2 linked regions of the Kordia antarctica genome follow. The main gene of each other region encodes a partner of the protein of the gene in region 2 in a complex. Links are inferred from orthologs where the notes say so. Each region holds a gene or a part of one and is shown on either strand. Other genes may lie near its edges.

Region 1 (13,964 bases), 1.6 Mb from region 2 along the record:
CATTAATAATAGTTTGTCGTTGCGTACTTGCTGCTAAGAAAACAGTTTGTGCATTTGATTTCAATTCCAGACTAGCATCATTATTATACACACCAAAAAAGACATCAATACCTGTAATTGCTAAATTATGATTCGTAGATTTTTTCTTTAGATAGTCAATATATCCTTTAATTTCTTCCAACGAATACCAAACCGCTTTTGTGTAATAATCCTTTTTGACTTTAGCTTGAAACGGCTGAATATATTGTGTTTGATAGGTGTTAAAAAGTGTAACAGCTTCATTAAAAGACAAATAACCATTTGTTGATAATACTAAGTTTTCATCATTTTGCGAGCTATTTTGCAATTTTAAAGAAGAATTAATATGTTTATATGTTAGAAATTTTCCGTTTTCAATAGTGAAAGATTCTTGATAATCTAGCGTTGCATTTCGTGTAGACGGCATTAAAAACGTTGTTCTTTTGCCATTTGCATCAGTGCCAAAAATAAAACTGAGACCTGTAATCGGAATGTTTTTAGAAACAACTATAGTTTCTAAATGATTGATATAAGTATCTAAAGTTTCAAGTTCAAAATGAATTGCTTTGTCTTCAAACGTAGTATCTTCTTTTCCAATTCGTGTTAATCGTGTAGTTTGATCGTTTTGAAAAAGTTTCGCCGCTTGTGTATTGGAAATTATTTTCGTAGGAACTTCCAACGCTAAGTCTAATTGTTCTTCTTCTGCTTGGTTTTTTGTTTCGCAACTCAGGAAAAATGTAGCACATACAAGTCCTAAAGAAGCAAATGAGATCATTTTTTTCTTCATAATTTAAAAGTGTTTAATTCGTTAAAATTGAAAAAACGCGTTTTCTGTATGTAATTACTTTCTAAATGTAAGAAAAAGATAATGATTCACAAACTATTTTTTGTAAGCGTTGCATATTCTTTGTGAGCGTTGTGTTTTTGAACTTGAACTTGAATTTGAATTTGAAATGGAAGATGCTTAAATATCGAATATCAATCAAAGAATATCGAATGTTGAAGTTTTTTTAATTTGAGACTAAGTTAACGTATAAAAAAAACCGACAACTAACGCTATCGGTTTATACTATAAATTATGGTTTCGCAATCATTTTTCAATCATTGAATACTTCAATCTTTCAATCAAACTAATGCGCATCTTTTTTCAATAATTCTGGAAATTTCTTTTGAAAACGCTTTAATCTCGGGACAGAAACACCTCTGATATATCCATTATTCGGATTGTTTGCTTCGTAATCTTGGTGATATGCTTCTGCATCGTAAAAAGCAGTGTATTTTGTTATTTCTGTAGTAATTGTTCCGCTGAAAACTTTATCCGTTTTTAATTTTGAAATGTAATCATCTACGATTTTTTTCTCTTTAGAATCTTTATAAAATATAGCCGAACGATATTGTCTACCAGCATCCGGACCTTGTCTGTTCAGCGTTGTTGGATCGTGCGAACCAAAAAATACTTTCACTAAAGTTTCATATGAAACGACTTTTGCATCATAAAATACTTTTACCGCTTCCGCGTGATCTGTTCTTCCAGCACTTACCAATTGATAATTAGCAGTTTCCGCTTTTCCGCCAGCATAACCAGAAACAACTTCTTTCACGCCTTTTACGCTTTCAAAAACAGCTTCCACACACCAAAAACAACCGCTTGCAAAATAGGCAGTTTCATACTTTGCCAAATCTTGTTGTGTCATTTTTTCTTTGTGTACAGCTTCTTTCGATGTTGTATTTGAGTTGCAACTTAATGTAAAAAAGAGTACGGTTATAAAAGTTAGAGATATCGATTTCATGTTAATTATTTTTTATCTAAGTCGAATCAAAGGTAAAAACTTACGGAACGACTTAAAATTTGGGTTACTTTTAACATCTGTAAAGATACGAATTCTGGTATTTCAGATTGTTTGAAACGTCATTACGAACGATAGTGAAGTAATTTGTATGTAAAAGATTGCTTTTGCACCTTGCAAAGATGAAAGTTTTTCAATTCTTAAATCTTTCAATAATATAAGGTAGACTGAGGTTTTCTCGAAGTCTACTCAAAATGAAAAAACGACTGCGAATCCGAAGATAAACAATCGTTTAGTGTAATTAACTAACTGCGCTTTTTGACTGATGAAATCAATTATGCATTCTCGACTAGTTTTTTCGTTAAGAAGAAACCAGTGAATAATGAGATTCCGCCAACTAAGAAAATCGTTCCTGGAAATGCTACACTTTCATGTAAACCGAAAGAAACATGCATCATATTTCCAATAAAAATGCCTAATCCAATTCCCATCATCAAAACGGCAAGATTCAATACCAATACTTTCCACGTTGGTGTTAATGATTTTTTTGAGCTGAAAAAGATAGAAGCATCAGCTCCTTTTTCAATCAATGCTAAACGTTCTTTGTTTCTTGACGAAATGTACAAATAGTAGATTCCGAAAATGACTCCCAAAATTGCTGGCATTATAATTACTTCTGATCCCATAATGAATTGTTTTTTAAAGTTTAGTTTTTGTATTTGCCCATTATGACGAATGGTTTTTTGTTTTGGTTACAGAAAATGTGAAATTTTTTTGAAATGATAAATTATTAATGATAAATTTTAAATTAAAAAGTAATTTCACATGAACACATGAACACATGAACACATGAACACATGAACACCGAATAACGAATAACGAATAACGAATAACGAAATTTAAAATGTAAAAGTAAATTTTAACTAATAATTACCAACAGAAAAACAAATCAACAAAACGCGAATTAACAAATAGCAAACATCCTAAAACCTAACACCCAAAACCCAACTACCTAATAAAACCCAACTACCAAATAAAAAACCCAAAAAACTGTAACCAATCAAACAAAGCAATCGTCTTAACAACAAATGACTCAAAAAACCGACCAAGACTGTATTCTTGAAATTCGTGCAGGAAACGTGAATGCGTATGCGATGCTTGTGACTAAATATCAAACTATGATTTTTACGTTGGCGATGCGTATGGTAGGAAATAGGGAAGATGCGGAAGAAGTTGCGCAAGATACATTTGTGAAAGCATACAAAGCATTAGACACGTTTAAAGGAACGTCTAAATTTTCTACGTGGCTGTACAGAATTGTCTATAATACGAGTTTGGATTGTATTAAAAAGAACAAAAGAGTCATTTACTCAGAACATATTGATGAAATTCACGAAAGTGATATTGGAACAATGCAAGATGCACTAAGTTATATAGAAGCGAAAGAGAAAAAGCAAACTATTGAAAAAGCATTGTTACAGTTGCCTGAGGATGAGCGCGTGTTGTTAACGTTGTTTTATTTTGAAGATTTATCATTGAAAGAAATCTCGGAAATTGTTAAAATATCGTATGATAATGTAAAAATCAAATTACATCGCAGTCGAAAAAAATTATATCATATCTTGAAAAATGTTGTAGAACCTATATATTTGAGTCATGGAAGTAGAAAATAAAAAATTAGATCAATTCACAAAAGATGTCATCCAAGAAGCTGGATTGACAACACCTTCCATAGATTTTTTAGCCAAAGTCATGGCAGAAGTTTCCAAAGAAAAAGTTTCGGTAAAAGTCTACAAACCATTAATAACCAACGTTGGTTGGATGCTTATTGCGTCATTATTCTTCCTATTCACGTTTGTATTGACACGCTTCTCGCTTGGTTTTTCTGTTCTTGGCGATTGGAATTTAGCTGGTTTATTCGTCCAAAAATATAACATCACATTCTCCGTTCCGAATACATATGTGTATTGCACAGTTTTCTTAGGAATCTTCGTTCTTATTCAAATACATATTATAAGCAAACGTTTTTCGAGAAGTTTGGAGAGTTGACTTCGAGTACCTCAGTCAACGCTTAGATTGCTGGACTTGAAACGTCATTGCGACCTCGTGCTTGACACGTGGGAAGCAATCTGTTAAACTACAAACAGATTACCACAAGTTTTTTCATTTCAACTCAGCTCAATGTAAACAAAACACTCGCAAAGACGTAATTTTTCAATCATTTAATCCTTTAATGTTTTAATCAAAAAAACTCCCACGTTTCCATGAGAGTTTTATATAAATTATATATCAGTACACTGAGGCTTGGCTCAGCGCGAACACTGAGGCACTCGAAGTGTTATTCCTCAACAATAACCCATTGTCCTTTAGAAATCAACGGTTCAGCTTGTTTATACTTTACAGTTTTGTTTTCACCAGTCATTACATTTTTGATGGTAACACGTTCGTTACGACCAATTTTTGGCTTATCGCGAACAATGGTTTCTGTAACTTGGGGACGTTTTTGACCAGATGATTGCATTGCTTGACGATTTGCCGCAGATTTTTCATCACTGTTCAATACTTCTTCTTTCGAAGTTGTATAGTTTTCTTTTCTACGTTTTTGCTCACGTGCTTCTTGAACTTTGTTTGGATCATTATTTTCTAATTCTCCTTTAAACAAGAACGATAAAATTTCACGATTTACTTTATCAATCACACCTTTGAACAATTCAAAAGCTTCAAATTTGTAAATTAATAACGGATCTTTCTGCTCATGCACAGCCAACTGAACTGATTGCTTCAATTCGTCCATCTTACGCAAGTGCGTTTTCCAAGCATCATCAATAATAGCCAACGAAATATTCTTTTCGAAATCCGTCACCATTTGTTTTCCTTTAGAATCGTATGCTTCTTTTAAATCACTGACAACATTCAATTCTTTTGTTCCGTCAGTAAACTTAATAACAATGCGTTCGTATTTGTTATCTGGATTTTCATACACTTGCTTAATTACTGGGAAAACTGCTTCCGCGTTTTTCTCCATTTTAGCATTGTAGTGTTTGAAAGCTGCCGTATATACTTTACCAATGATTTCTTGCTCCGTCATTTTTTTAAATTCGTCTTCCGAAATTGGACTTTCGATAGAGAAGTAGCGAAATAATTCGAATTCAAAGTTTTTATAATCGTTAGCGGCTTTATTTGTTTGCGTAATGATTTCGGTAGTGTCATACACCATATTCGAAATATCTACCTTTAAACGTTCTCCATGTAACGCGTGACGACGACGTTTGTATACAACTTCACGTTGTGCATTCATTACATCATCATATTCTAACAAACGCTTCCGAATTCCGAAGTTATTCTCTTCCACTTTTTTCTGCGCGCGTTCAATAGATTTTGTCATCATGGAATGCTGAATTACTTCACCTTCTTTTAATCCCATTCTGTCCATCATTTTAGCAACTCTTTCAGAACCAAATAAACGCATCAGGTTATCTTCCAAAGAAACATAAAATTGTGAACTTCCTGGATCTCCTTGACGACCAGATCTACCTCGTAACTGTCTATCTACACGACGAGAATCATGACGTTCTGTACCAACAATGGCTAATCCGCCAGCAGCTTTTACAGCGTCACTCAATTTAATATCCGTTCCACGACCTGCCATGTTTGTTGCAATCGTAACTTGTCCTGGTTCTCCAGCTTCCGCTACAATATCTGCTTCACGTTGGTGTAATTTTGCGTTCAATACATTGTGCGGAATTTTACGAATAGAAAGCATTCTTCCTAGTAATTCCGAAATTTCAACCGAAGTTGTACCAATTAATACAGGTCTTCCTTGTCTAGACAATTCAGTTACCTCATCAATAATGGCATTGTATTTTTCACGTTTTGTTTTGTAGATTAAATCTTCTTTGTCTTTACGTGCAATAGGTCTATTTGTTGGAATTTCAATAACATCCAATTTATAGATTTCCCATAATTCTCCTGCTTCCGTTACTGCCGTTCCTGTCATTCCTGATAGTTTACGGTACATTCTGAAGTAGTTCTGTAAAGTTACTGTTGCAAACGTTTGTGTAGCATCTTCAATTTTTACATTTTCTTTTGCTTCAATCGCTTGGTGTAATCCGTCAGAATATCGACGTCCGTCCATAATACGACCGGTTTGCTCATCAACAATCTTCACTTTGTTGTCCATTACTACGTATTCTACATCTTTTTCAAAAAGTGTGTAGGCTTTTAGTAATTGACTTAAGGTATGAATACGTTCACTTTTAACTTGAAATTCACTAAATAATTTTTCTTTTAGCTCAATTTCTTTTTCTTTTTCGAACTCTTGTGCTTCAATTTTGGCAATTTCTCCACCAATGTCAGGCATTACAAAGAAATCTGCATCATTGCTTCCGCCAGATAAATATTCAACACCTTTATCTGTTAAATCAATTTGATTGTTCTTTTCTTCAATCACGAATAATAATTCTGCATCAATTTTATGCATTTCGCGATTGTTGTCTTGCATATATGTGTTCTCTGTTTTTTGGAGTAATTGTTTTACACCTTCTTCACTTAAGAACTTTATTAATGCTTTATTTTTAGGCAAACCTCTAAAAACTCTTAACAATAAGAATCCACCTTCTTTGGTTTCACCGTCTTTAATCATTTTTTTAGCTTCCGCCAAAACACCTGTTAAATACTGACGTTGTTTGGTAACTAAATCAGCAATTTTAGGTTTTAATTCATCAAATTCATGTAAATCTCCTTGCGGAATTGGGCCAGAAATAATTAATGGCGTACGAGCATCATCAACTAATACAGAATCGACTTCATCGACAATGGCATAATTGGGAGCACGTTGTACCAAATCATTTGGCGAATGCGACATGTTATCACGCAAGTAATCGAAACCAAATTCATTATTTGTTCCGTAGGTAATATCAGCGGCATACGCTTTTCTTCTCGCTTCAGAGTTTGGTTGATGATAATCAATACAATCAATCGTAAATCCGTGGAATTGGAATATTGGCGCCATCCACGCGCTATCACGTTTTGCTAAGTAATCATTCACAGTTACCAAATGCACACCTTTTGCAGGCAATGCATTTAAGTATACAGAAAGCGTTGCAACCAACGTTTTTCCTTCTCCTGTTTTCATTTCTGCAATTTTACCTTGGTGCATCGTAATACCACCAATTAATTGCACATCATAGTGAATCATGTCCCAAGTGACTTGCTTTCCAGCGGCGTCCCAAGAGTTTTGCCAAGTAGCGTTGTCGCCATCAAGTGTTACATAATCGTGATTTCCAGATAATTCTCTGTCATACGGAGTTGCCGTAACAGTAAGTTCCGTATTATTTGTAAAACGTTTTGCCGTTTCTTTAACAACTGCAAATGCTTCTGGTAAGATGTCAAATAAGACAGCTTCCGTAATTTCGTATTCTTCGTTTCTAAGATTGTCAATTTCTTGATAGATATCATCTTTACGTTCGATATCAGAAATTGTTTCTGCTTCTTCTTGTAAAGAAACAATCTTCGCATTATTTTCTTTGCACGCTTCCGCGATTTGTGCCTTAAAGTTTGTTGTTCGAGCCCTAAGATCATCAAGAGACAATTGTGATAGTTGTTGCTCGTGTGATTTGATTTTATCAATAATAGGCTGTAAGCCCTTGATATCTTTCTTGGATTTGTCTCCAACAAACATTTTCAACATTGAATTTAAAAAACTCATGGTTTTATGTGGTTTTATATTAAACCAAAAAAAAGCCTCAATATGGAGACTTTTTCCTAGTTTAACTTGTTTTAATATTCATCTTCGTTCCAGAGATAATCATCATCTGTAGGATAATCTGGCCAAATTTCTTCGATAGATTCGTAAGTTTCCCCTTCATCTTCAATAGATTGTAGGTTTTCAACAACCTCTAAGGGAGCACCAGTTCTAATTGCATAGTCAATCAACTCATCCTTTGTAGCTGGCCAAGGAGCATCACTTAAGTGAGACGCCAGTTCTAATGTCCAATACATATTTTTTGATATTAATTTTTTGCAAAAATAAATTTTTAAATGAAAAAGTCAAGTAAAAAAATCATTATTTATACATTATTTTTAAGAACGTTTTTTTAAGGACATGTAATCCCTTAGTTTTTAAATGATTACGAATTTTTTTTAGGAACCCATTTTATTTCATTTGCTTGAAGATCATTCGACAACTTCCGTGCCAATACAAAAAGGTAGTCAGAAAGGCGGTTTAAGTATTTCAACGTATTTTCGTCAAAAGGCTCTATTTCGTAAAGTGCTGATGCTAAACGCTCTGCTCTGCGACATACACAACGTGCTATGTGACAGAATGACACAGTTTGGTGTCCGCCAGGCAATACAAAGTGTGTCATTGGCGGCAACGCATCATTCATCGTGTCCATTTCACGTTCTAAGACTGCAATGTTATCTTCTGAGATTCTATTGATGTTCAATCGGTCTTTTCCATTCTTCAATGTCGCCTTTTCAGGATCGGTTGCTAAAACTGCACCAACGGTAAATAGTAAATCCTGAATGTCCATCAATACATGTTGATAGTGTTTGTTAATGTCTTGATCGCGAATTAAACCAATATGTGAATTCAATTCGTCCACAGTTCCATAACTATCAATTCGGATGTGATGTTTCGGAACACGTGTTCCGCCAAATAGGGCAGTAGTTCCTTTATCTCCGGTTTTAGTATATATTTTCATTGTTTTTGTCTTCTTTTTCTTTTTTATCAAAATGATCTTTCAATTTCTTTCGTGTTTTCACATTGCTTAGATACACAAATATGAATCCAATGAGAATAGCAAATAGAAGTTTCCAGTGGATAACAATCATTTTTCTTGCCTTTTTTCATCTTTTTTGTGCGAATCTAAAAAAGCACGATTTTTACGACTGCTATTGCGTTTTTTATTTTTTCGTGTATTCACAAGTAATAATGGCGCCAATACGCCAACAATGACTATAATAACAATTAATTCGGTGCTCATTTGTTAGCTATTTTGTTTCATCAACATCGTTAAATGCATGCACTTATACAAACGTTTATCGCTTGTTTGCGATTGTTCCCAATCGTTTTGATGCAACTTTTTAATGTAATTTAATTTTTTATCTGCGCTCATCGGAATGAGATTTAAGAAAAACGCCCATTTCGAACTTCCTAAAATTGCTCTGCGTTCAACGACTTTAAATTCTGTATGAAAGCGTTTTACAGTTTTCTTTGAAAAAGGCCATTCCCAATCGGCATCTGATTGAAAAGGTCTGTATATTCCACGAATAATTCGCAACGGCAAACTTGTTTTTAACGGATCATACGAAATGAGTTTTCCGTCAGAAGCTAATTTTTCTTTTAGTTTTCCAAATAACATGTCTAAGCTTTCAAAATGATGCAACACGCCATATGCGTAAATGATGTCAAAATCTTTCTCTATAAATTCTGGCGATAGAAAATCAACTGCTTGCGCTTCTGCATTTGGGAAGTCTTTTAAACGCTCGTTTAATTGCCCAATTGCTTTATCGCTCAAGTCAATTCCCAAATATCGTTTAGAATGTTCGGCTAAGTATAAACTCAAGTGATTTCCTGCGTAACAGCCTAAATCTAAGACTTTTTTATCCGACAAATCGCCCAACCAAACTTTATGTTTTTCATACACTTGTTCGTTGATTTGCAGTTCTTTTCTAAAATCCGATAATAATTTATTCCGCATAAAAGACCAAACTTTCGTTGCAAAATTCTTCTTCTTTACATTGTAGAATTCCTTCTGCTTTTTGTTCGTCTCTAATACTTCTTCTAATTGTGTGTTACTCATTATATTGATCTTGGGACATGATAATCACTTCAAAATTAACTAAAATTAATAGCTTTTTGATGAATATTTGATAAGTATTATTGTAATTACTATAAGTTCGATACAACAAATATTCTTTTTTTTACGGAATCAGTTCTTTTTCATTAAAAATCTTATATCTCTTGGAGAGGATTTAGAAAACGATCCGGCTGAATGATAATCACGAAAAAGCAATATATAGCCTCTACTTTACAGCGAATTTTCCTTTGGTTCGTTTTCTTTTTATTAATTTTGATCTAGCTAACTCAATTAATCATACACGAACATGTTGGCACATAAATTATGAAAACATTTATTACGATATTATTTTTAGGAATTTACTCAATTTCTTTCGGTCAAGAAATTGAATTGAAAGATTTGAATGTGGAAATTATAAAAATAAATGATGTTTCTTCTGCCTTTGGGTCAAATTCATTTAATACAGAGCCTGCCAAGCAAGCAAAAAAAGGAATGACTTTTATAATGGTAAAATTGAAACTTAAAAATGAGGGTGAAGAAAGTTTAAAAGTGAATTTTAATGCGTTCAAAATGACAGATGATGAAAATAATAAATATGAATTCTCATTCATGTATGGAATTGGGCTTCCAAGTAAAAAAATCTTAAAATTGAAATCAGGAAAAAAAGTAAGACGAACTATTTATTTTGAATTTCCACAAGGAAAAGAGTTGAATGAGTTGATTATCGGAAAAGTGAAGTATAGTCTGAAATAATATGATTAGATAACAAGAATCCATTTTACACACGCACCACAAAATGTTCTTTTTCTTGTTCTTTTCGAAAGAATACAAATCCCCAAAAAAAAGTGTCAATTGTTACCGTAACTTCTGGATGATTTTTGATAATCTCCCAAGCTTCTGACATTTCTTTACTCCAATGAATATCATCAAAAATAAAAACCGAATTGTTGTGTGCCGTTTTTAGTAATTGCTCAAAATAATGCAACGTTGCTTCTTTTTGATGATTTCCATCAAAATAAACCAAATCATACTTTTGATCGGCTATTTTCGGAATTGATATTGAAAACTCGCCCACATACATTTTTACATTTGAGAGTTTATATTTTTCGAATTGTTTCTGTGCGATTGCTGCTGTTTCAGGACAACCTTCTAACGTAAAAACTTCGTTCGCTTCCGTCATGGAAATAGTTGCCAATCCTAACGAAGTTCCTAATTCTAGACTATTCTTAATATTGAAATAGGAGATGAGTCGCGCTAACAATTTTGCACGTTTTAATGTAATTCCTGCATTTTTTGCAATAGCAGAAATTTTCCGTTTATTGGATGAAAAAACTCTGCTTCCTGCGCCAAAATCTTTAATTTCTATTTCTGTGTGATTGTTTAAAAGTTCGTTGCGATACCTTTCAATAGTTTGATAAATTTCTTTCGATTCCGTATCGTAGAAACATTTCGTCACCAAATCATACACAAAAGGCGAATGCACGCCATGTTCGTTGGTCGATTTTATCAAAAACTTAAAATATGCAAAGATTTGATACCACATAAGTTTATATCATTACTAAAATTACGCTTCCATTATTGCAGCTAATTCAAACCAACGTTCGGTTTTTTCTTCCGAATCCTTGATTATTTTCTGCAACTTCATTGACTTCTCTTGAATTTGTTCTTGCGACAACTCGCCTGAAACAAATTCAGCTTCTATTTTCTCCTTTTTTTCTTCCAAACGCTGAATGTCTTTTTCCAAACGTTTGTATTCTTTTTGTTCGTTATGCGTCAATTTTTGCGTGGTATCATCTTGTCGCCACGATTGTTTTTCTTTCTTTTCCGTAGCTTTCGTTTCAGGCTCCGAACTGTCTTCGTAAGTTCTGAAATCTGAGTAATTTCCGGGGAAATCTTCAATGACGCCATCTCCTCTAAAAATAAATAAGTGATCTACAATTTTATCCATAAAATATCTATCGTGCGAAACCACTAATAAACAACCGGGGAAATCGAGCAGGAAACTTTCCAACACATTGAGCGTCACAATATCTAAATCGTTGGTTGGCTCATCAAGAATTAAAAAGTTAGGATTTTGGATCAAAACGGTACATAAATACAAACGTTTTAATTCGCCACCAGATAGTTTTTCAACAAAGTCATATTGACGTTTTCTGTCGAACAAGAAACGTTCTAATAATTGCGCTGCCGAAATTAATTTTCCTTTTTTCAAAGGAATGTATTCGCCATATTCTTTGATAATATCAATTACTTTTTGACCTGGTTTCGGATTGATTCCACTTTGTGTGTAATACCCAAATTTGATCGTTTCGCCCACAATTACTTTTCCAGCATCAGGCTTTAAACGACCTGTAATCATATTTAGAAATGTAGATTTTCCAGTTCCGTTTTTTCCAATGATACCAATACGTTCACCTTTTTTAAAGACATATTCAAACTTGTCTAATAAGACTTTATCTTGAAATGATTTAGAAATATTATGCAACTCCAGAATTTTACTTCCAACACGTTCCATATTGATTTCCAATTGCACTTCGTGTTCGTTACGACGTTTGTGTGCTTTTTCTTTGATATCGTAAAAATCGTCAATTCTAGATTTCGATTTTGTAGTTCGTGCTTTTGGCTGACGACGCATCCAATCGAGTTCTTTTTTGTATAAATTCTTCGCTTTTTCTACCGAAGATTGTTCCGCCTGAACGCGCGCTTCTTTTTTATCTAAATAATACGAATAACTTCCTCTGTAATTATATAATTGACCATTTTCGAGTTCCACGATTTCATTACAAACACGTTCCAAAAAGTAGCGATCGTGCGTAACCATGAAAAGCGTAATGTTTTCTTTTTTGAAATATTCTTCTAGCCATTCAATCATCTCTAAATCCAGATGATTTGTGGGTTCGTCCAAAATTAATAAATCGGGTCTGTTGATGAGAACTGTTGCCAAACCAAGGCGTTTTTTCTGTCCACCAGACAAATTGCCTACTTTTTGATGTAAATCTTCTAGCTTTAGCTTAAATAAAATTTGCGTGTATTGCGTTTCAAAATCCCAAGCATTGTGCGCGTCCATCTTTTCAAACGCTTTTTGGTATGCTTCTGCATCATCAGGTTTTAATAATGCCGTTTCATAATTGGAAATAATTTCCAGCAATGGATTGTCTGAAGCGAAAATAGTTTCCTCCACAGTTAAATTCTCATCCAAATTTTCTTTTTGCGATAAGAATGCCATGTGAATGCCTTTTCGCATTACAATTTGTCCGCTATCGGCTTCTGCAATTCCGGTAATAATGTTTAATAAAGAAGTTTTTCCAGTACCGTTTTTGGCAATAAAAGCGACCTTTTGATCTTTATTGATTCCAAAGGATATGTCATTGAATAAAACGCGTTCTCCAAAAGATTTTGATATATTTTCGACTGATAAGTAATTCACTTGTTAGATATTTTCTGCAAATTAAAAATAAAAAGATCAGATATGTTGCATAGAATTTTATTATTACTGCGTAAAACTTATATTTGCTAATTAAACTAATAGAATTCATTAATGAAATTGAAAGCCTCAATAGCTGGTTTAGTTACATTTTTTTTACTTACTTCTTGTGTTTCCAATAAAGATTTGACTTATTTTGGAGATAAAGGCAGCGATGACGAGTTGATTGCTCAGAGTATTAAATTGAATGAAAAACCTTATAGAGTTCAAGTTAGTGATTTGTTATCTATTAGTATAAAATCTTCTGATCAAAAGTTAGTTGCAATGTTTCAGCCAGTTGCAAACGATAATGCTACGAACGCTTCACAATCTGAACAAAGTTTATATTACAGTGGATTTACCGTAAGCAATCATGGAAATATTGAAATTCCAATTCTTGGAAAAATGAATGTGCTTGCTTTTACGTTGAAAGAAATAGAAGAATCTATCAAGAAAAAATTACTAGAAGACTATTTTAAAATAGAAGCAGACCTTTTTGTGGTGGTAAAATTAGCAGGATTGCGATTTACCGTTACTGGAGAAGTTGGTAGAACTGGTATTGTCGTTTTATATCAAGATCGAGTGAATATTATAGAAGCGTTGGCAAGCTCAGGAGATATTACAACCGTAGGAAACAGAAGAGATGTATTAGTCATTCGTCAATATCCGCAAGGACAAAAAATACATCATATTGATTTGACAAGTGTTGATGCATTTAACTCTCCATATTATTACATAAAACCTAATGATATGATTTATGTAAAGCCATTAAGCCAAAAATCATTAGGAACAGGAACAACGCTGATACAATCTATAACCACCATTGTTACGGTATTGTCATTAGTAACAAGTGTAATAGTACTTTCTAGAAATTTATAGTGATATGGAAGAAGA
Region 2 (9,275 bases):
CGCTGCTGTTTGCGCTGCGTAAGGTGTGTTCTTTTTAGAACCTCTAAAGCCCATTTTCCCTGCAGATGACCAAGAAATTACATCTCCTTTTTTGTTTGCAAGTGATATGATGATATTGTTGAAAGATGCAGTTACATGCGCCGCTCCAACTGCGTCAACTATTACTTTACGTTTTTTCGTACTTTTGCTAGATTTTGCCATACTTTTTTTAGTATTTAGATTTTAGTAGTTAGTAGTTAGATTCTTTATAATTAAATAATAGTTCTTACTACTCAATACTAATTACCAACATCTATTTTAATTATTTAGTTGCTTTTTTCTTGTTAGCAACAGTTTTTCTTCTACCTTTTCTTGTTCTAGAGTTGTTCTTAGTTCTCTGACCTCTTAATGGAAGTCCAGATCTATGACGAATTCCTCTATAACAACCGATATCCATTAAACGTTTGATGTTTAATTGAACTTCAGTACGTAATTCACCTTCAATAGTAAAAGATCCAACTGCTTCACGAATTCTTCCGATTTCGTCATCAGTCCAATCAGATACTTTAGTATCTTCACTTACTTTTGCTGTAGCTAAAACTTCTTTAGATCTACTTCTACCGACTCCAAAGATGTAAGTCAGTGCGATAACACCTCTTTTGTGTTTTGGAATGTCTACTCCTGCGATTCTTGCCATAACTATCCTTGTCTTTGTTTAAATCTAGGATTCTTTTTATTGATTACGTATAATCTTCCCTTACGACGCACAATTTTGCACTCGGGACTTCTCTTTTTTATTGATGCTCTTACCTTCATAAGTTTATTAATTTAATGATTGAAAATTAAAAAATTAAAAAAATTCATTACGAATAATCTTGTTCAATCTTTCAATTCTTGAATCATTTAATAGATTAATATCTATAAGTAATTCTTGCTTTTGTTAAATCATACGGACTCATTTCTAACTTCACTTTATCACCAGGTAATAATTTGATGTAATGCATACGCATTTTTCCTGAAATGTGAGCCGTTACGATATGCTCGTTTTCTAATTCTACACGGAACATAGCATTTGATAATGCTTCAATGATTGTTCCATCTTGTTCTATTGCAGCTTGTTTAGCCATAATTATGCAACTACTTTACGGTTTTTACCAGTTTTCATTAAACCATCATAATGTCTGTTCAACAAGTATGAGTTTATTTGTTGCATAGTATCAATGGCAACTCCTACCATAATTAGCAACGATGTTCCTCCGAAGAATAATGCCCAACCTTGTTGAATTCCTAATATAGTCCCAACAACTGCAGGGAATATTGCGATCAATGCTAAAAAGATTGATCCAGGTAACGTAATTTGAGACATTATCTTGTCTAAGTATTCTCCAGTTTCTCCGCCAGGGCGAATTCCCGGAATGAATCCTCCACTTCTCTTCAAATCATCTGCCATTTTATTAGTAGGCACTGTGATTGCTGTATAGAAGTATGTAAATATGATGATTAGGAATGCAAATAAAACATTGTACCATAATCCAAATACATCTTGAAAGTTAGATATCATCCATTGTCCAACAGATGAATCTGTTCCAAGACCTTTTCCAAGTGCTGCAGGCACAAACATCAAAGCTTGCGCAAAGATGATTGGCATTACACCAGATGCATTTAATTTTAATGGAATAAATTGTCTTGCTCCAAAAACATTCTTCTCATATCCACCAGTTGCAGTTCTTCTAGCATATTGTACAGGTATTTGGCGTACTGCCATTACCAACATGATACTAGCCATAATAATAGCTAACCATATTACAATTTCTATAAGGATTAACATTGGTTTTCCTGAGTTAGAAACAAATTCTTGCACGAAAGCTTTAGGCATGTATGCAATAATTCCAACCATAATTAATAATGAGATACCGTTACCAATACCTTTGTCTGTAATTTTTTCTCCTAACCACATTGCAAAAATTGTTCCTGTGACAAGGATGATTACAGAAGGAATGATAAAGTCTAATCCTTTACCTATTGTAAATGCTTCAGGTGGAACTCCTAGTTGTCCTAATCCCCATAAGTAGAAAGGTGCTTGCACCAAACAAATAACGATTGTTAACCATCTAGTAATCTGAGTGATTTTTTTACGACCACTTTCTCCTTCTTTTTGAAGTTTTTGCAGGTAAGGAATCGCGATTCCCATCAACTGAACTACAATAGAAGCAGATATATATGGCATAATTCCTAATGCAAATACAGATGCTTGAGCAAAAGCTCCTCCAGTAAACATATTTAATAGACCACCAAGTCCATTATCAAAATTACCAGCAAACTCAGCGCCAAGCTTTGTATAGTCCATACCTGGAAGACATACTTGTGCACCAAAACGGTACACTAATAAAAGTCCTAGTGTCACTAAAACTTTATTTTTTAGTTCTTCTATGCTCCAAATATTTTTTATTGTGTCAATAAAATTTTTCATGCTTCTATGTACAAATTATAAAGTTACTGCTTCTCCTCCTGCTGCTTCGATAGCTGCTTTAGCTGAAGCTGTGAATTTGTGTGCTGTAACTTTTAATTTTGATTTTAGTTCACCTCTTCCAAGGATTTTTACCAAATCATTTTTTCTAGCTACTCTATTCGCTACTAATACTTGTAAATCGACAGTATCTGTGATTTTACCTTCCTCTACCATTTCTTGTAGTCTATCAAGATTTACACCTTGATATTCTTTACGATTGATATTTGTGAAACCAAACTTAGGAACACGTCTTTGCAGAGGCATTTGACCACCTTCAAATCCAATTTTCTTTGAATAACCTGATCGAGATTTTGCTCCGTTGTGACCTCTTGTCGAAGTACCACCTTTTCCAGAACCTTGTCCTCTACCTACTCTTTTGTTATTACTTTGAACTGAACCTTCAGCTGGTTTTAAGTTATTTAACTCCATAACTAGTTGTTATTTTTAAGCTTCTTCAACAGAAACTAAATGTTTAACTTTATTTACCATTCCAAGGATATTTGGTGTAGCTTCATGTTCTACAACCTGACCGATCTTTTTAAGACCAAGCGCTTCTAGTGTTCTCTTTTGATTTTGAGGACGACTAATTTTGCTTCTTACTTGTTTTACTTTGATTTTTGCCATTTTATCCTTGATTTATCCTTTAAATACTTTTTCTAAAGAAACTCCTCTTTGTTTTGCAACAATACCTGCATCTCTTAATTGTAATAATGCATCAAATGTTGCTTTTACTACGTTATGCGGGTTAGAAGAACCTTGAGATTTAGATAATACATTGTGAACTCCGACAGCTTCTAATACTGCACGCACAGCTCCACCTGCAATAACTCCCGTACCGGAAGATGCTGGTTGAATGTATACTCTAGCTCCACCATATTTACCTTTTTGTTCATGTGGTAATGTACCTTTTTGCAAAGGAATACGTACTAAGTTTTTCTTAGCATCTTCAATTCCTTTTGCAATAGCTGTAGCTACGTCTTTAGATTTTCCTAAACCTTGTCCTACGACACCGTTTTCATCTCCAACAACTACAATCGCTGAGAAACCAAAGGCTCTACCACCTTTTGTTACTTTAGTAACACGTTGTACTCCTACCAAACGATCTTTTAATTCTAGTCCACTTGGCTTTACTAATTCTGCGTTTTTGTATTTCTGATACATAGTTTCTTAGAATTTAAGTCCTCCTTCTCTAGCACCTTCTGCTAATGATTTTACTCTTCCGTGGTATAAATATCCACCTCGATCAAATGAGATTGTTTCGACACCGGCTTTCAACGCTTTTTCAGCAATTGACTTCCCTACTAAGGAAGCAGCTTCTGATTTTGTATCAGCTTTGATATCTTTGTCTCTCGATGATGCTGCTGCAATTGTTTTGCCATCTACATCGTTAATGATCTGAGCATAAATTTCTTTATTGCTTCTAAAAACAGATAATCTTGGTCTAGCTTCTGTGCCACCAACGATTTTTCTAATTCTGTTTTTGATTCTCTGTCTTCTTTCAGTCTTTGATAATCCCATAATTAATTATTAAGCTGATTTACCTGCTTTTCTTCTTAATACTTCTCCAACAAATTTAACTCCTTTTCCTTTGTAAGGTTCTGGACTACGGAAGCCACGGATTTTAGCCGCTACTTGCCCTACCAATTGCTTATCAAAAGAAGTTAATTTTATAATTGGGTTTTTTCCTTTTTCAGATATTGTTTCAATATTAACTTCTGGAGCTAAATTGAGAACAATATTGTGAGAAAATCCTAGAGCTAGTTCTAGTCTTTGTCCTTGGTTACTTGCTCTGTATCCAACTCCAACTAGTTCTAATTCTTTTGTAAACCCTTTAGAGACACCTTCAACCATGTTGTTGAGTAATGCTCTATATAGACCGTGTTTTGCTCTATGATCTTTGCTTTCAGATGGACGTTCTAGTACTAATTGACCTTCTTCTTGTTTAACAGTGATACCGTCAACTTGTTGTTTCAATTCTCCTAGTTTACCTTTTACGGTTACTTGACCTTCTTTTATATCTACAGTAACTCCTGCTGGAATACTTACTGGGTTTTTACCTATTCTTGACATTTCTGTTAGTCTTTTTAATTAGTAAACGTAACATAAAACTTCTCCACCAACATTTTCACGTTGAGCTTGCTTTCCTGTCATTACTCCGTGAGAAGTTGACACAATTGCAATTCCCAATCCGTTTAATACTCTTGGAAGTTCCTTAGTTCCAGCATACTGACGTAAACCTGGCGTACTGATTCTTTGAATTTTCTTGATTACAGGATCTTTGGTCATCTTATCGTATTTTAATGCGATTTTGATGTTTCCTTGAACTTTTGAATCTTCAAACTTGTAGCTTAAGATAAAACCTTGATCAAATAAGATCTTAGTTATTTCTTTTTTTAGCTTAGAAGCTGGAATTTCCACAACTCTGTGTCCTGCACTACTAGCGTTTCTAACTCTAGTTAAATAATCCGCTATTGGATCTGTATACATATTTATTAATTTGTGGTTTTGGTTTTCAATAAAAACATTGAACCTGAAACCAATTTATATTTTTACCAACTTGCTTTTCTAACTCCAGGTATTAACCCTTTGTTAGCCATTTCTCTGAACATTACACGAGAAAGTCCAAACTGACGCATATATCCTTTTGGTCTTCCTGTAAGTTTGCAACGATTATGCATACGAACTGGAGAAGCATTTTTCGGCAACCTTTGCAATGCTTCGTAATCTCCAGCTTCTTTTAAAGCTTTTCTTTTCTCAGCATATTTAGCAACCGTTTTTGCTCTTTTCACCTCGCGGGCTTTCATTGATTCTTTAGCCATAATTAGTTCTTTTTAAAAGGTAAACCTAGTTCAGTTAATAATGATTTAGCTTCTTTGTCTGTTGACGCAGAAGTCACAAATGTAATATCCATACCAGCAATTCTGTTTACTTTATCGATATTTATTTCTGGGAAGATAATTTGCTCAGTAATTCCTAAGTTATAATTACCTCTTCCATCAAATCCATTTGCTTTGATTCCACCAAAATCTCTTACACGCGGTAAGGCTGAAGTAGCCAATCTATCAAAGAACTCATACATTTGCTCTCCTCTTAACGTAACTTTCACGCCAATTGGCATTCCTTTACGTAATTTGAACGTTGCAACATCCTTTTTAGATAAGGTATGAATAGCCTTTTGTCCTGTAATTTTCCCAAACTCCTCAAGAGCATGGTCAATTAATTTCTTATCAGCTACAGCACCACCAACACCTCTACTCAAAACAATTTTTTCAAGTTTTGGCACCTGCATTACGTTATTGTAACCGAATTCTTCTGTAAGAGCTTGGATAACTCTATCCTTGTACTCTTGTTTTAATCTTGGAATATAAGCCATAACTATAATACTTCATTAGATTTTTTAGAAAACCTTACTTTCTTATCACCTTCCATTCTGTAACCAATTCTTGTTGTTTCTCCTTTTGAAGTCAACAAAGATAAGTTAGATATTTGAATAGGCGCTTCTTTTTTAACGATTCCACCTTGAGGATTTTGAGCACTAGGCTTTTGATGCTTAGATACCATGTTTACTCCTTCAACAATCGCTTTGTTCTTTTCACGAAGAATAGTTAGCACTTTACCTTCAGACCCTTTATGATCTCCAGCTATTACTCTTACTGTATCTCCTGATTTTATCTTTAGTTTTGTCATCTTAAATAATGTATTAAAGCACTTCTGGTGCTAATGATACAATTTTCATGAATTGCTTATCACGAAGTTCTCTAGCAACTGGTCCGAAAACACGTGTTCCTCTCATTTCCCCTGTTGGGTTTAAAAGTACACAAGCGTTATCATCGAATCTTATATAAGATCCATCTGGCCTTCTTACTTCTTTCTTAGTACGTACAACAACTGCTGTAGAAACTTGTCCCTTCTTAACACTACCGTTGGGAGTTGCATCTTTTACAGTTACAACAATTTTGTCTCCTACAGAAGCGTACCTTCTTTTAGTTCCGCCTAATACACGAATAGTTAAAACTTCTTTAGCTCCCGTGTTATCTGCTACTTTTAATCTTGATTCTTGTTGTACCATAATTACTTAGCTCTTTCAATGATTTCAACTAATCTCCAACATTTGGTTTTACTCAATGGACGTGTTTCCATTATTTTTACTGTATCACCAATGTTGCAATCGTTCTTTTCGTCGTGCGCAACGTATTTCTTTGTTTTTAACACGAACTTTCCGTACATAGGATGCTTTACTCGTTTAACTTCGGAAACCACTATTGATTTCGTCATTTTATCACTGGTAACAACACCTATTCTCTCTTTTCTTAAATTTCTTTTTTCCATCTGTCAGTAGAATTCAATTTATTGCAATTCTCTTTTAGTTAGTTCAGTAGCTACTCTTGCAACTGTTCTTCGTACCGAACGCAACTGAATTGGATTATCCAAAGGAGACATAGCATGCGCTAGTTTCAAGTCAGAATGACTTTTCTTAAACTCCTTTAATTTCTCTTGTAACTCAGCTACAGATAATTCTTTAATTTCTGATTGTTTCATAACTTATTAAAAATTAAGCTTCGAAATCTCGAGCTACAATAAACTTAGTTTTAACTGGTAATTTTTGAGCTGCTAAGCGTAATGCTTCTTTAGCAACTTCCATAGGAACTCCTCCTACTTCAAAAATAATTCTCCCAGGTTTCACAACAGCTGCCCAGTATTCTGGCGCACCTTTACCTTTACCCATACGTACTTCAAGCGGCTTCTTTGTAATTGGCTTGTCTGGAAAAATCTTAATCCATAATTGACCTTCTCTTTTCATGAAACGAGTTGCCGCAACACGGGCTGCTTCAATTTGACGAGATGTCAAAAAATTTGAATCTAATGATTTAATACCAAACATACCGTTAGAAAGTAAGTGACCTCTACCAGAGTTCCCTTTCATTCGCCCTTTCTGTACTTTACGATATTTTGTTCTTTTTGGCTGTAACATTTTTCTTTAACTTTAAAAAATTACTTTCTACGACGAGGTTTTCCTTTTCCACCTGAGTTATTATTTCCACCTTTTCCAGATTGCTTTTTAGCCATCCCTACTAATGGAGATAATTCTCTTTTTCCATAGACCTCACCTTTCATGATCCACACTTTAACTCCTAATCTACCGTAAGTAGTATGAGCTTCATGAAGTGTGTAATCGATGTCTGCTCTGAAAGTTGACAAAGGAATACGACCATCTTTATAAGATTCCGATCGTGCCATTTCCGCTCCGTTTAATCGGCCAGAAATTTGCACTTTAATACCTTCTGCATTCATACGCATTGCAGCAGCAATTGCCATTTTGATAGCTCTTCTATACGAAATTCTGTTTTCGATTTGACGCGCTATACTAGCTGCAACTAAGTTTGCATCAAGTTCAGGTCTCTTAATTTCAAAGATATTGATCTGCACTTCTTTACCAGTAATCTTCTTAAGCTCTTCTTTCAACTTGTCTACCTCTTGACCGCCTTTACCAATAATGATACCTGGGCGAGCCGTCGTGATAGTAACGGTTACAAGTTTAAGCGTACGCTCGATGATTACTCTAGAAACACTAGCTTTAGATAAACGAGCATGGATATACTTTCTGATTTTATCGTCCTCAGCAAGTTTATCTCCATAGTCATTACCTCCGTACCAGTTGGATTCCCATCCTCTGATGATACCAAGGCGATTTCCGATTGGATTTGTCTTTTGTCCCATACTTCTATCTTAACTTTGTGTATTATTATTAGCTCCTAACACCAATGTAACATGGTTGGAACGCTTTCTTATTCTATGTGCACGACCTTGAGGTGCTGGACGAAGTCTTTTTAACATACTTCCACCATCAACTCTGATCTCTTTTACAAACAATTCAGCTTCTTCAACGCTAGCATCTTCGTTTTTAGCTTGCCAGTTTGCAATAGCAGACAATAACAATTTTTCTAAACGACGTGACGCTTCTTTTTGACTGAATTTCAATATATGAAGCGCTTTTTCTACTTTAACACCTCTTACTAAATCCGCTACTAAACGCATTTTTCTTGGTGAAGTAGGGCAGTTATTCAACTTTGCAAAGGCTATACTTTTCTTAGCCTCTTTGATTTGCTCTGCTCTTTCTCTTTTACGAACTCCCATAGCTTCTTATTATTTTTTTCCTTTATTTTTTGCACCAGCGTGACCTCTAAATGATCTTGTTGGTGAAAATTCTCCTAATTTATGTCCTACCATGTTCTCTGTAACATATACAGGAACAAATTGACGTCCGTTATGCACAGCAATAGTTTGACCAACGAAATCTGGAGTAATCATAGATGCTCTTGACCAAGTTTTGATCACTGCTTTCTTTCCTGACTCAACATTTTGTTGAACTTTTTTATCTAAACTATAGTGAACGTAAGGTCCTTTTTTTAATGATCTAGCCATGTCTTATTTCTTTCTACGTTCTATGATATACTTATTACTTGCTTTCGTCTTAGATCTTGTACGGTATCCTTTAGCAGGAATTCCATTTCTTGATCTTGGATGACCTCCAGAAGATTTACCTTCTCCACCACCCATTGGGTGATCAACAGGGTTCATTACTACTGGTCTAGTTCTTGGTCTTCTACCTAACCATCTTCCTCTACCTGCTTTCCCAGATACTAATAACTGGTGATCAGAGTTAGAGATAGCACCAATTGTCGCTAAACAATTAGCCATTACCATTCTAGTTTCCCCAGAAGGCAATTTGATAGTAGCGTATTTACCGTCACGCGCCATTAACTGAGCAAAAGCACCAGCACTACGA

The links.
Region 1: the proteins of secY (region 2) and secA are in contact, whole or in part, in a crystal structure (PDB 3DIN), measured with the Thermotoga maritima proteins. The link is inferred for Kordia antarctica from one-to-one orthologs. Residues at the interface, in WP_004081795.1 of Thermotoga maritima: Glu108, Gly109, Glu110, Glu111, Ala236, Glu237, Arg238, Arg239, Ile240, Thr241, Ile242, Gln243, Tyr244, Ala245, Arg246, Arg247, Val248, Thr249, Gly250, Arg251, Arg252, Val253, Tyr254, Gly256, Ala257, Ser258, Thr259, Tyr260, Leu261, Pro262; in WP_004082002.1 of Thermotoga maritima: Glu261, Ala262, Arg263, Lys300, Ala301, Arg302, Thr303, Ile304, Ile305, Leu323, Tyr324, Asp325, Pro326, Val329, Ser330, Tyr333, Ile336, Lys340, Phe345, Val349, Glu363, Phe364, Tyr374, Ser375, Gly376, Gly377, Glu393, Ile395, Thr482, Ser483.

What each region holds. Positions count from the first base shown.
Region 1 is NZ_CP019288.1:658,728-672,691, reverse strand. The notes cover bases 3,944-7,858. They hold secA (preprotein translocase subunit SecA), read right to left. Parts: upstream 7,513-7,858; coding sequence 4,144-7,512; downstream 3,944-4,143. Other genes in these bases: IMCC3317_RS02915 (DUF2795 domain-containing protein), read right to left, coding at 7,584-7,805. Outside these bases: IMCC3317_RS02945 (hypothetical protein), read right to left, coding at 1-805; peptide-methionine (S)-S-oxide reductase MsrA, read right to left, coding at 1,149-1,808; IMCC3317_RS02935 (DUF6249 domain-containing protein), read right to left, coding at 2,141-2,491; IMCC3317_RS02930 (RNA polymerase sigma factor), read left to right, coding at 2,894-3,478; IMCC3317_RS02925 (hypothetical protein), read left to right, coding at 3,462-3,854; IMCC3317_RS02910 (cob(I)yrinic acid a,c-diamide adenosyltransferase), read right to left, coding at 7,934-8,509; IMCC3317_RS02905 (hypothetical protein), read right to left, coding at 8,493-8,639; IMCC3317_RS02900 (hypothetical protein), read right to left, coding at 8,636-8,791; IMCC3317_RS02895 (class I SAM-dependent methyltransferase), read right to left, coding at 8,795-9,610; IMCC3317_RS02890 (DUF4352 domain-containing protein), read left to right, coding at 9,932-10,360; IMCC3317_RS02885 (O-methyltransferase), read right to left, coding at 10,386-11,150; IMCC3317_RS02880 (ABC-F family ATP-binding cassette domain-containing protein), read right to left, coding at 11,172-13,034; IMCC3317_RS02875 (polysaccharide biosynthesis/export family protein), read left to right, coding at 13,146-13,949; IMCC3317_RS02870 (tyrosine-protein kinase), read left to right, coding at 13,954-13,964. UniProt on the Escherichia coli protein: Required for protein export, interacts with the SecYEG preprotein conducting channel.
Region 2 is NZ_CP019288.1:2,266,653-2,275,927, forward strand. The notes cover bases 280-3,213. They hold secY (preprotein translocase subunit SecY), read right to left. Parts: upstream 2,450-3,213; coding sequence 1,109-2,449; downstream 280-1,108. Other genes in these bases: rpsM (30S ribosomal protein S13), read right to left, coding at 302-676; ykgO (type B 50S ribosomal protein L36), read right to left, coding at 679-795; infA (translation initiation factor IF-1), read right to left, coding at 891-1,106; rplO (50S ribosomal protein L15), read right to left, coding at 2,465-2,917; rpmD (50S ribosomal protein L30), read right to left, coding at 2,933-3,112. In the rest of the region: rpsK (30S ribosomal protein S11), read right to left, coding at 1-201; more of rpsE, read right to left, coding at 3,214-3,649; rplR (50S ribosomal protein L18), read right to left, coding at 3,656-4,006; rplF (50S ribosomal protein L6), read right to left, coding at 4,016-4,558; rpsH (30S ribosomal protein S8), read right to left, coding at 4,577-4,975; rpsN (30S ribosomal protein S14), read right to left, coding at 5,038-5,307; rplE (50S ribosomal protein L5), read right to left, coding at 5,310-5,861; rplX (50S ribosomal protein L24), read right to left, coding at 5,864-6,175; rplN (50S ribosomal protein L14), read right to left, coding at 6,189-6,557; rpsQ (30S ribosomal protein S17), read right to left, coding at 6,560-6,817; rpmC (50S ribosomal protein L29), read right to left, coding at 6,836-7,027; rplP (50S ribosomal protein L16), read right to left, coding at 7,041-7,460; rpsC (30S ribosomal protein S3), read right to left, coding at 7,481-8,206; rplV (50S ribosomal protein L22), read right to left, coding at 8,216-8,623; rpsS (30S ribosomal protein S19), read right to left, coding at 8,633-8,911; rplB (50S ribosomal protein L2), read right to left, coding at 8,915-9,275. UniProt on the Escherichia coli protein: The central subunit of the protein translocation channel SecYEG. Consists of two halves formed by TMs 1-5 and 6-10.